Regions from separate parts of the Klebsiella sp. SYXHC3 genome, predicted to be linked through region 2. Evidence: predicted binding sites of a transcription regulator. Region 2 holds the regulator's gene; each other region holds the start of a gene.

The links. The regulator Fur, encoded in region 2, represses iron uptake genes when iron is present. The targets are predictions, from matches to a motif close to ATAATAATGAGAACNACTATCAA.
Region 1: a site for Fur is predicted at 2,008-2,030, ahead of gpmA (2,3-diphosphoglycerate-dependent phosphoglycerate mutase). Genes of this name have one in related genera too.
Region 3: a site for Fur is predicted at 2,370-2,392, ahead of sufA (Fe-S cluster assembly scaffold SufA). Genes of this name have one in related genera too.

Annotation. Positions count from the first base shown of each region.
Region 1 covers NZ_JBXUNG010000006.1:3,997-7,979, reverse strand. Annotated here, with positions in the region: gene galK (galactokinase) at 1-812, shown strand, start outside; gene galM (galactose-1-epimerase) at 806-1,849, shown strand; gene gpmA (2,3-diphosphoglycerate-dependent phosphoglycerate mutase) at 2,084-2,836, shown strand; gene aroG (3-deoxy-7-phosphoheptulonate synthase AroG) at 2,948-3,983, opposite strand, start outside.
Region 2 covers NZ_JBXUNG010000003.1:458,354-462,336, reverse strand. Annotated here, with positions in the region: gene ybfF (esterase) at 1-300, shown strand, start outside; gene ybfE (LexA regulated protein) at 434-727, shown strand; gene fldA (flavodoxin FldA) at 877-1,407, shown strand; gene fur (ferric iron uptake transcriptional regulator) at 1,700-2,152, shown strand; gene tcuR (tricarballylate utilization LysR family transcriptional regulator TcuR) at 2,266-3,192, shown strand; gene tcuA (FAD-dependent tricarballylate dehydrogenase TcuA) at 3,289-3,983, shown strand, end outside.
Region 3 covers NZ_JBXUNG010000013.1:64,464-68,446, forward strand. Annotated here, with positions in the region: gene AC2CGP_RS22275 (hypothetical protein) at 496-1,092, opposite strand; gene AC2CGP_RS22280 (MBL fold metallo-hydrolase) at 1,271-2,068, shown strand; gene sufA (Fe-S cluster assembly scaffold SufA) at 2,433-2,810, shown strand; gene sufB (Fe-S cluster assembly protein SufB) at 2,813-3,983, shown strand, end outside.

The DNA of each region.
Region 1 (3,983 bases), on a different contig from region 2:
CCGATCTGGTCATCAGCGGCAACGTACCGCAGGGCGCGGGTTTAAGCTCCTCGGCTTCGCTGGAAGTCGCCGTCGGCACCGTGTTCCAGCAGCTATATCATCTGCCGCTCGACGGCGCGCAAATCGCCCTTAACGGCCAGGAAGCGGAAAACCAGTTCGTCGGCTGTAATTGCGGCATTATGGACCAGCTTATTTCGGCGCTGGGTAAAAAAGATCATGCGCTGCTGATTGACTGCCGCACCCTTGGCACCAAAGCGGTGTCGATGCCGAAAGGCGTCGCGGTGGTGATTATCAACAGCAACTTTAAACGCACGCTGGTCGGCAGCGAATACAACACCCGCCGCGAACAGTGTGAAACCGGCGCGCGTTTCTTCCAGCAGCCCGCTCTGCGTGACGTTGAGCTTGCGCAATTTAATGCCGTGGCCCACGAGCTGGACCCGATTGTGGCAAAACGCGTGCGCCATGTGTTAACCGAAAACGCCCGTACCGTCGAAGCGGCGAGCGCGCTGGCAAACGGCGACCTGCAGCGCATGGGCCAACTGATGGCAGAGTCTCACGCCTCCATGCGCGATGATTTTGAAATCACCGTACCGCAAATTGATACGCTGGTTGAGATTGTCAAAGCGGTTATCGGCGACCAGGGCGGCGTGCGTATGACCGGCGGCGGCTTTGGCGGCTGCATCGTTGCCCTGATACCGGAAGCACTGGTTGAAAAAGTACAGCAGGCGGTAGCCGCTCAGTATGAAGCGAAAACCGGCATTAAAGAGACTTTTTACGTCTGCAAACCATCCCAGGGAGCCGGCCAATGCTAACGCCAACTCGCGAACTCGCGCCCGACGGACAGCCGTGGAACGTGATAACGCTACGTAATAACGCCGGGATGACCGTAACGGTGATGGATTGGGGCGCGACGCTACTCTCCGCGCAAGTGCCTCTTGCCGATGGCAGCCTGCGCGAAGCGTTGCTTGGCTGCGCCACGCCGCAGCAATATCGCCAGCAGGCGGCATTTCTGGGTGCGTCCGTCGGCCGCTACGCTAACCGTATCGCCAACAGCCGCTTCACGCTCGATGGCGAAATCGTGAACTTAACCCCGTCGAACGAGGCCGGCCACCAGCTCCACGGTGGGCCGGACGGCTTCGACAAGCGCCGCTGGCAAATTGTCAGCCACGACGACAGCCAGGTGCTGTTTGCGCTCGACTCCGCCGATGGCGATCAGGGCTTCCCGGGTCATATTCAGGCAACCGCGCGCTATCGCCTGACAGACGATAATCGTATCGCCATTGAGTACCGCGCCACCATTGATAAGCCCTGCCCGGTCAATATGACTAACCATGTCTATTTTAACCTCGACGGCGCGCAGGGCGACGTGCGCCACCACCGCCTGCAGATCTTCGCCGACCAGTATCTGCCGGTGGAGAGCGACGGTATTCCGTATGGCGATTTGCACGACGTGGAGTACACCAGCTTTGATTTCCGCGCGCCGAAGGTGCTTGCTGGAGAGTTTCTTGCCGATGCTGACCAGCAAAAAGTGAAAGGTTACGATCACGCCTTTCTGCTGCAGGCCAAAGGCGACGCCCGCCAGCCGGCGGCGCATGTCTGGTCGCAGGATGAAAAGCTACAGCTGACGGTGTACACCTCGGCCCCGGCGCTGCAGTTTTATTCCGGTAACTATCTCGGCGGCACGCCATCGCGCGGCAGTCAACCTTACGGCGACTGGCAAGGGCTGGCGCTGGAAAGCGAGTTCCTGCCGGACTCCCCCAATCATCCGCATTGGCCGCAGCCAGATTGCGTATTACGGCCCGGCGCCGAATACGTTAGTCTGACGGAATATCAGTTTATCGCCGGATAACGCCATAGCCCTCCCTGCGGAGGGTTTTTTTTCGCCTTTTTGCTGTAATTTGCACCGCTAAAAGACAAAAAGCTAACCTGTGTTTTACAAGCATCTTACACTGCGTCACTATTTTCGCTATGGTTAGGGATAAGCATTGCCGTGAGGTAAATCACGGCAATATAATGAGAATAGTTATCAATCAATAAACACATACACCACAGTAGTCGGGTTGCGTGTAGGAGGAGTAAGAGAATGGCTGTAACTAAGCTGGTACTAGTTCGTCACGGCGAGAGCCAATGGAACAACGAAAACCGTTTCACCGGTTGGTACGACGTTGACCTGTCTGAAAAAGGCGTTAGCGAAGCGAAAGCGGCGGGTAAACTGCTGAAGGAAGAAGGCTTCAGCTTTGATTTTGCTTATACCTCCGTGCTGAAACGTGCCATCCACACCCTGTGGAACGTGCTGGACGAACTGGATCAGGCCTGGCTGCCGGTTGAGAAATCCTGGAAACTGAACGAACGTCACTACGGCGCGCTGCAGGGCCTGAACAAAGCCGAAACCGCTGAGAAGTATGGCGACGAGCAGGTTAAACAGTGGCGTCGCGGCTTTGCCGTCACCCCGCCGGAACTGACCAAAGATGACGAACGTTATCCGGGCCACGATCCGCGTTACGCGAAGCTGACCGATGCGGAACTGCCGACCACCGAGAGCCTGGCGCTGACCATCGACCGCGTCGTACCTTACTGGAACGAAACCATTCTGCCGCGCCTGAAAAGCGGCGAGCGCGTCATTATCGCCGCTCACGGTAACTCCCTGCGTGCGCTGGTGAAATACCTCGACAACATGGGCGAAGACGAGATCCTTGAACTGAACATCCCGACCGGCGTACCGCTGGTGTATGAGTTCGATGAAAACTTCAAGCCGATCAAACACTACTACCTGGGCAATGCTGACGAAATCGCTGCGAAGGCCGCGGCTGTCGCTAACCAGGGTAAAGCGAAGTAATAAGCGACTGAATAATTTCAGCCATAAAAAAAGCGTGGGATTTCCCACGCTTTTTTATTTTTAGCCATTGCAGGCCTAACGCGAACGCAGCCAACAATGGCAAAGTACAGGCTAGCCGCGGCGCGCTTTAACCGCATCTGCCAGTTGGCGCAGGATGGTCTCGGTATCTTCCCAGCCGATGCAGGCGTCGGTCACGCTCTTGCCGTAGGTCAGCGGTTCGCCGCTTTCCAGGCTCTGATTGCCTTCCACCAGGTGGCTTTCAATCATCACGCCCATAATCGCGTTTTCACCGCTGGCAATCTGCTGGCACACATCGGCGCCGACTTCCATCTGCTTTTTAAACTGCTTGCTGGAGTTAGCGTGGCTGAAGTCGATCATGATTTGCGCCGGCAGACCGGCTTTTGCCAGACCCACTTTCACTTCGGCAACGTGCTGAGCGCTATAGTTCGGCTCTTTACCGCCACGCAGAATGATATGGCAATCGCTGTTGCCGCTGGTGTTCACAATAGCGGAATGGCCCCACTTCGTTACCGATAAGAAACAGTGCGGCGCGCCAGCAGCGTTGATCGCATCGATAGCGACCTTGATGGTGCCATCGGTGCCATTTTTGAAGCCAACCGGGCATGAGAGGCCGGAAGAGAGTTCACGATGCACCTGGGATTCAGTGGTACGCGCGCCGATTGCCCCCCAGCTCATCAGGTCCGCCACATATTGCGGGGTGATCATGTCAAGGAACTCGCCCGCCGCTGGCAAACCGCTGTCGTTGATTTCCAGCAGCAGCTTACGCGCGATACGCAGCCCGTCGTTAATGCGGAAGCTGTTATCCATGTGCGGATCGTTAATTAGCCCCTTCCAACCGACGGTGGTGCGCGGTTTTTCAAAATAGACGCGCATAACGATTTCCAGCTCGCCTTTGAGCGCTTCACGCAGTTTCAGCAGGCGGCTGGCATACTCTTTCGCCGCGGCAGGGTCGTGAATAGAGCACGGACCAATTACCACCAGCAGACGATCGTCGTTGCCTTTGAGGATGTTGTGAATCGCTTTGCGAGCATGTGCAACGGTATTAGCAGCATTTTCGGTAGCGGGGAATTTTTCCAGGAGCGCAACGGGAGGTAATAATTCGTTGATCTCTTTAATGCGTAAATCG
Region 2 (3,983 bases):
ATTCAGTTTCTGCTGAAATCCTTTGTCGACGGCGCGTGGCGCTTCAACGTGCCGGCGCTGTGGGATCAATACCCGCATATTGTCGGCTGGGAAACCGTGCCCGCCTGGCCGCACCCGGCGCAATTTATTCCCGGCGGCAACTCCCCTTATGTCACCGATGAATACCGCGACGCGCTGCTGGCGCAGTTCCCGCAAGCCCGCGCCCACGTCATTGCCGGCGCCGGACACTGGGTGCATGCGGAAAAACCCGAGGCGGTTTTACGCGCAATTCGCCGTTATCTGAGCACAATTGAAGCCTGAGTGGCTAAAAAACGCCCGACCGCGCGGCAGAATGCCCGCGGTCGTTGGCGCAGCGGTTCGCCTGATGTATTATGGCGCGCTATCTGCGCCGGCTATAGCCCGGCAGCTTGTTTCCCCGAAGTCACTCTGAATCATGGCAAAAGAACAAACGGACCGAACGACATTAGATTTGTTCGCAAATGAGCGTCGCCCGGGTAGACCGAAAACCAATCCGCTTTCGCGCGATGAACAACTGCGCATCAACAAACGCAATCAGCTCAAACGCGATAAGGTTCGCGGCTTGAAGCGCGTTGAGTTGAAGCTCAACGCCGATGCGGTCGACGCGCTTAATGAGCTGGCGGAAGCCCGCAACATGAGCCGCAGCGATCTTATCGAAGAGATGCTGATGCACCAACTGGCCTGCCTGCGTAACCAGGGCGAAGTCTGAAAAACGCAAAAAAATCGCTTTCATGTAGCAGAGTGTGCACCAGGACGTTATTGCTGTTTCCGCGCCCTTCCCTGTTCTGCTATGATTGCCGTTAACTGTAGGCATAATGCCACTACCACATCATTAAGTTTCAAGAGGTTATTTTACTCATGGCAATCATCGGCATCTTTTTTGGCAGCGACACCGGCAACACCGAAAATATTGCAAAAATGATCCAAAAGCAGCTCGGTAAAGACGTTGCTGAAGTTCACGACATTGCCAAGAGCAGCAAAGAAGATCTGGAAAGCCACGATATTCTGCTGCTCGGCATCCCAACCTGGTACTACGGCGAAGCGCAGTGCGACTGGGACGACTTCTTCCCGACGCTGGAAGAGATCGACTTCAACGGTAAGCTGGTAGCCGTCTTTGGCTGCGGCGACCAGGAAGATTACGCAGAATACTTCTGCGATGCGCTGGGCACCATTCGTGACATCATTGAACCGCGCGGCGCAACCATCGTTGGCCACTGGCCGACCGCGGGCTACCACTTCGAAGCGTCTAAAGGCCTGGCGGACGACGATCACTTCGTCGGTCTGGCGATTGATGAAGACCGTCAGCCGGAACTGACCAACGAGCGCGTTGAGAAGTGGGTGAAGCAGATTTCCGAAGAGCTGCATCTGGAAGAAATCAAAAACGCCTAAGAATCAAACAGCGCAGCTATTAAGCTGCGCTGAATTAATAGATAAAAGCAATCAAACTAATAGCTACAAGTTTTTAACTTTTCATCACATATCTGTACAATGTCCTCTGATTCCACGAGGTCACGTGACACAGTTTGTAGCTGGTAATTCGTTTTTGACAGCTTACAAGGCGCGATGGTTGCAGTTTTCATTTCAGAGTAGCAGCTCTATAATGAGACGCATTACATCGGGTGATTCTCTGTATTGCTTCCCTTTAAAGGAAGCCGATCTTTAGCAACAGGACAGATTCCGCATGACTGACAACAATATCGCATTAAAGAAGGCTGGCCTGAAAGTCACACTTCCCCGACTGAAAATTCTGGAAGTGTTGCAGGAACCGGATAACCATCACGTCAGTGCGGAAGATTTATACAAACGCCTGATCGATATGGGTGAAGAGATTGGTCTGGCTACCGTTTACCGCGTGCTGAACCAGTTCGACGATGCAGGCATCGTGACTCGCCACAACTTCGAAGGCGGTAAATCCGTATTCGAGCTGACTCAGCAACACCACCACGATCACCTGATTTGCCTCGATTGCGGCAAAGTGATCGAGTTCAGCGATGATTCTATCGAATCCCGCCAACGTGAAATTGCTGCGCAACACGGCATCCGCTTAACCAACCACAGCCTGTACCTCTACGGCCACTGTGCGGAAGGCGACTGCCGCGAAGATGAACATGCCCACGATGCGGTGAATAAATAATTTCCCGTCTCGTATGTAATGAAAAGCCAACCTGAAGGTTGGCTTTTTTTATGGGCGAAATCCGCCTGAATGCGTATTCTGTCAGAGCCTAACGCCTTGTACGGAGAGTCACTATGGAGCTGCGCCAGCTACGCTATTTTGTCCGCATCGTGGAAACAGGCAGTATGGGCCGCGCCGCGCTCGATCTGAATATTGGCGTTTCTGCGCTCAGCCAGCAAATGGCGCGTCTGGAAAATGAACTCGCTATCCGCCTGCTGCAACGGACTTCGCGCGGCGTAATGCCCACCAGCGCCGGCCTCGCCTTTTACTCGCAGGCGCAACTGGCGCTGCGCCATGCTGACGATGCCATTCTCGCCGCGCGTGAAGCACGCCTTTCCGGTCACGTCAGCGTCGGTATGGCGCCGAGCACCGCTTCTGTGCTGGGCGTACCTTTTATCAACGCCATGCGCGAAAGCTACGCCGACGTCCGCCTGCACCTGGTGGAAAGCCTCTCCGGCAATCTGGAACGGATGATCAACACCCGCCAGCTCGATTTAGCCATCGTTTTCCAGAAAGAGAAGATCCTGCGCTGGAGCGCCCGACCCATTCTTGAGGAACGTCTGTTCCTGATTGGCGCCCATGACGTGCTGGCGCCGCTGCCCGGCGATAGCATCTCTCCGGACCAGCTTGCCGCCATCCCGCTGATTATGCCAAGCCAGGGACATGGCCTGCGCGGCAGGCTGGACGCTATTTGCCAGGAGCACGCCATCAACGTTGACGTGGTGGCTGAAATCGATGGCCTGGCCCTGCTGATGCGCGCCGTCCGTGACGGGCTCGGCGCCACGCTGCAGCCGGGCGCGGCGATTTCTCATCTCGACAGCGAGGCGCTAAGAGTGATCGGCGTCGATAATCCGGTACTAAGCCGACCTAATTTTCTGGTCAGTCTCTCAGATGACGAACTCACCCCGGCAGGCCTTGCCGCGCGCGTGATACTGACCAAAGTCATGCGTCAGCTTGTAGAAACTGGCTGCTGGCCGGGCGCCAGCCTTTACACTTCCTAAACCCCTCTTTAGCTTTACGCCATAGCGCCTGTCGCTCCTGCGCCTTACATTTCCATTACAAATTTAACAATTAGTCAAAGCGTAATGGAGCCGATAATGGTGGATGTACTGGTGATTGGCGGCGGCAACGCCGCGTTATGCGCCGCCTTAACCGCCCGGGAAGCAGGCGCATCCGTACTGCTGCTGGAAGCCGCGCCGCGGGAATGGCGGGGCGGTAACTCTCAGCACACGCGTAACCTGCGTTGTATGCACGATGCGCCGCAGGATGTCTTAGTAGACAGCTACCCGGAAGAAGAATACTGGCAGGATCTGCTGCGCGTCACCGGGGGCAACACCAACGAAGCGCTGGCTCGCCTGGTGATCCGCACTTCGTCGCAATGTCGGGACTGGATGCGCCGTCATGGCGTTAACTTTCAACCGCCCTTATCCGGCGCCCTGCATGTCGCCCGCACCAACGCCTTTTTTATGGGCGGCGGTAAAGCCCTGGTCAATGCCTATTACCGCAGCGCCGAGCAGATGGGCGTGCAGATCCGCTATAACACGCCGGTGCAGGCGCTTGAATTACGTGATGGCGAATTCGTCGCCGCGCTGGCAGGCGCCGAGCGGATCGCCGCGAAAACCTGCGTGCTCGCCGCCGGCGGTTTTGAATCTAACCGCGAGTGGCTGCGCGAAGCCTGGGGGCAAAATGAGCGCGGCGAGTGGCCTGCCGACAACTTTCTCATCCGCGGCACCCGTTTTAACCAGGGGGTGCTGCTCAAATTTATGATCGACGCCGGAGCCGATATCATCGG
Region 3 (3,983 bases), on a different contig from region 2:
CCGAGCGCATATTCACTCTGAAACTGTAAACCGCCGTTCACCACGGCGGTTTTTTTATGCCCGCGACAGACGCTCGTAAACAAAAAAAAGCCCGCTGGATACCCGCGGGCGAACCCATTTTGGCAAATTTTTTCGGCTGCCTCCTGACAAAGGGCGTAAACTCCGTTTTGCAGGATGGTAAGGCGCAGCCTGACTGCTTCCCGGCTGGAGAAGCAGCGAGGTAATTTTATGTTTAATTCCGGGGTTACATAAGCTGACAAAAACAGTAGGGGGAGGGTTACTCCAGCAACACGCTCATCACCAGCAGCACTACCATGCACATCGACATAATACTGATATCAATCATCCTGTACGACACTCGCTCCCGTAAACCATAATCCGACTTTGCATCGGTAAACATTTACAAACGACGCGAATTGTACATGAGTAAACGCTGCCTAAACCAACCCTGTTTTTAAGAATTAACCGATCACATCACAAAATTGAATCGTTCTATTAGTCGCCAGCTGCGCCGATTGGCGCTTTGGCGAAAATCTGTAGCCGGGCTTCGGAATTGTAAAATGGAATCAGCAGAAAAGCTAAACCCGCGCCACCGGTTGCATACTGCACTGCCAGATCGGCGCTGTGGGTGATAAATATTTGATGTCCCCCCCAACTACAACCCACGCTCATATCCGGAGTACAGTTTTTCCATTTGCTAAGTAACTCGCCACTTTTCGTCAGATATAAATACTTCGTGTCCGAACCCGATGGCGGCGTCGCGGATTCGGCTAACAAGGCGAACGTTTGAGTACTTACTACTTTCCCTTGCTCGTCTAACGATGAAGCCTGCAGCGTGGCGGTGGGGAAATTGAAACGTAATTCAATGGCTGCGGCATTTTTATCACTGACGTAAAAAACCTGCGTTAAATTATCCGCACCCCAATATTTTCCGCCGCTGGGTTGCAGCGGTTTGATCTTAAATCGATATACGTTCTGCGTGCGTATATCCTGGCGCTGGGAGTACTCGGCATTGTATTGCGCGCTTTGCGGCGCGTTAACCGAGCAGCCGGTAAGTAATCCCATTAATAGTAGTGCTGTAAATTTGCGCATCCTTTTTCTCGGCGATCGTTCATCTACTGGTGCCGGTTGATTATGCCCGTTATGACAAACGATAAAAAACACAGAACGCTACCAAAGCAGGTAGGTTTTTGCGCTCTGCACAATCTGCCACACCGCTAAAATAAGCTGTGCCATGCTTGTTATCGGATGCTGGAATAGAGAGAAAGAGATGACGATTACGCTATGCAAAGCTTGTGGTACCTCATATGAATTTAGCGAAAACCCTCCGCAACATTGCCCGATATGCGAAGACGAGCGGCAATTTATTCCGGTGGGCGGCCAGCAGTGGATTGCATTAAATAAGCTCACCGCATCGCACAGCAATAAGTGGCAACAGCATAACAGCGCGCTTTTTAGCATTCGCACTATTCCTGGCTTTGCCATTAATCAGCGGGCATTTCTGCTGCGTACGCCGCAGGGTAATATTCTATGGGACTGCATCGCCAACCTTGATGAGGCGACAAAAACGCTGGTTTCCGCGCTGGGTGGGCTGAAAGCCATCGCTATCTCACATCCGCATTACTACAGTTGTATGCAGGATTGGGCGGCGGAGTTCAAGGCGCCAATCTATTTGCATGGGGATGACCGCCAGTGGGTCATGCGCGACAGCCCGTGGATTACCTTTTGGGAGGGCGATAGCCTGCAACTGACGGCCGATGCCAGTCTGATTCGCCTGGGTGGGCATTTTGCTGGTGGCTGCGTCCTGCACTGGGCGCAGGGCGACGGCCTGCTATTATCCGGCGATATTGTCCAGGTGGCGCCCGGAGCAAACGCCGTTTCTTTCATGTGGAGCTATCCCAATATGCTACCGCTGCCGTCATCAACGGTTACGGATATCATTCATCGCCTTGCTGGCGTGAAATTCAGCCAAATCTACGGCGCGTTCGAGGGGCGGGAGATTCTGAATAACGCCGGGGAGATCGTCCGTCGCAGCGGGGAAAAGTATGTTGCTTGTTTGACTAAGTGAATATAACTCTCTGTTTGCGCATATCGTCTTCATGGCTGCTTTCTTGCCTTTCTGTACTCATCTTAGGCGTTTTCACCCTGACGAAAAGTGCCATTTCCGGTCTCTATCGCATAAATCGGTATTTTCGATACATCTTTTCCATTGCCGCTTCGCCTGCGCTCTTATTCTAAATAACTTATTATTTATCAATCTATTAAATATAAGAATTGCTTCCTGATAACCCCTTCACCAGGGTCTATGCTTATAGAAAAGCGCAGAAACGGGCGAAATGGCCGAATACCCCTGCTCCGGCAGGGTTGAAGTGATAATCATTATCACTAACATGAGGGTATGGCCCGATGGCGGCACTCGATGAGGTAGAGCGATGGAACTACAAACAAACACCTTTAATCCTGACGATTTCAACTGGCAGGGGCTAACGATGACCCCCGCTGCGGCGGCCCATATTCGGGATCTGATGCGCAAACAGCCGGACAAACAGGGACTGCGCCTGGGGATTAAAACCAGCGGCTGCGCCGGTTTTGGCTACGTGCTGGAAATGATTGCCGAGCCGGCGGACGACGATCTGCTGTTTGAACGCGACGGTGCGAAGCTGTTTGCGCCGCTGCAGGCGATGCCGTTCATTGACGGTACCGAACTGGATTATGTTCGCGAAGGCTTAAATGAAATATTCAAGTTTCATAACCCGAAAGCGCAGCACGAATGCGGCTGCGGCGAAAGCTTCGGGGTTCAGGCGGAGTAACTATGTCTCGAAATACTGAAGCAACTGACGATGTCAAAAGCTGGACCGGCGGCCCGCTCAACTATAAAGAAGGCTTTTTTACCCAGCTACAAACCGATGAGCTGGCCAAAGGCATTAATGAAGAGGTGGTACGCGCGATTTCCGCTCGCCGTAATGAACCGGAGTGGATGCTCGAATTTCGTCTCAACGCCTTTAAGGCCTGGCAGGAGATGGAGGAGCCGCACTGGCTGAAAGCGCATTACGATAAGCTTAATTATCAGGATTACAGCTACTACTCGGCGCCATCCTGCGGCAACTGCGACGAGACCTGCGCCTCGGAGCCCGGCGCGGTGCAACAGACCGGGGCAAACACCTTCCTGACAAATGAAGTCGAGGAAGCTTTTAACCTGCTCGGGGTACCGGTACGCGAAGGCAAAGAAGTCGCGGTGGACGCCATTTTCGACTCGGTATCGGTAGCAACCACCTATCGCGAGAAGCTGGCGGAGCAGGGGATCATCTTCTGCTCCTTTGGCGAAGCGATTCACGATCATCCGGAACTGGTGAAAAAGTATCTCGGTACCGTAGTGCCGGGCAACGACAACTTCTTCGCTGCGCTGAACGCCGCGGTTGCTTCCGATGGCACCTTTATCTACGTGCCGAAAGGCGTGCGCTGTCCGATGGAGCTGTCGACCTATTTCCGCATCAACGCCGAGAAAACCGGCCAGTTTGAACGTACGATTCTGGTCGCCGACGAGGGTAGCTACGTGAGCTATATCGAAGGCTGCTCGGCGCCGGTCCGCGACAGCTATCAGCTGCATGCGGCGGTGGTTGAAGTCATCATTCATAAAGATGCGGAAGTGAAGTACTCCACCGTGCAGAACTGGTTCCCCGGCGACAACAATACCGGCGGCATCCTTAACTTCGTCACCAAGCGCGCGCTGTGCGAAGGCGAAAACAGCAAGATGTCGTGGACCCAGTCGGAAACCGGTTCGGCTATAACATGGAAATACCCGAGCTGCATTCTGCGCGGCGATAACTCGATCGGCGAATTCTTCTCGGTGGCGTTGACCAGCGGCCATCAGCAGGCGGATACCGGGACCAAAATGATCCATATCGGCAAGAACACCCGTTCGACCATCATCTCGAAAGGGATCTCCGCCGGACACAGCCAGAATAGCTATCGCGGACTGGTCA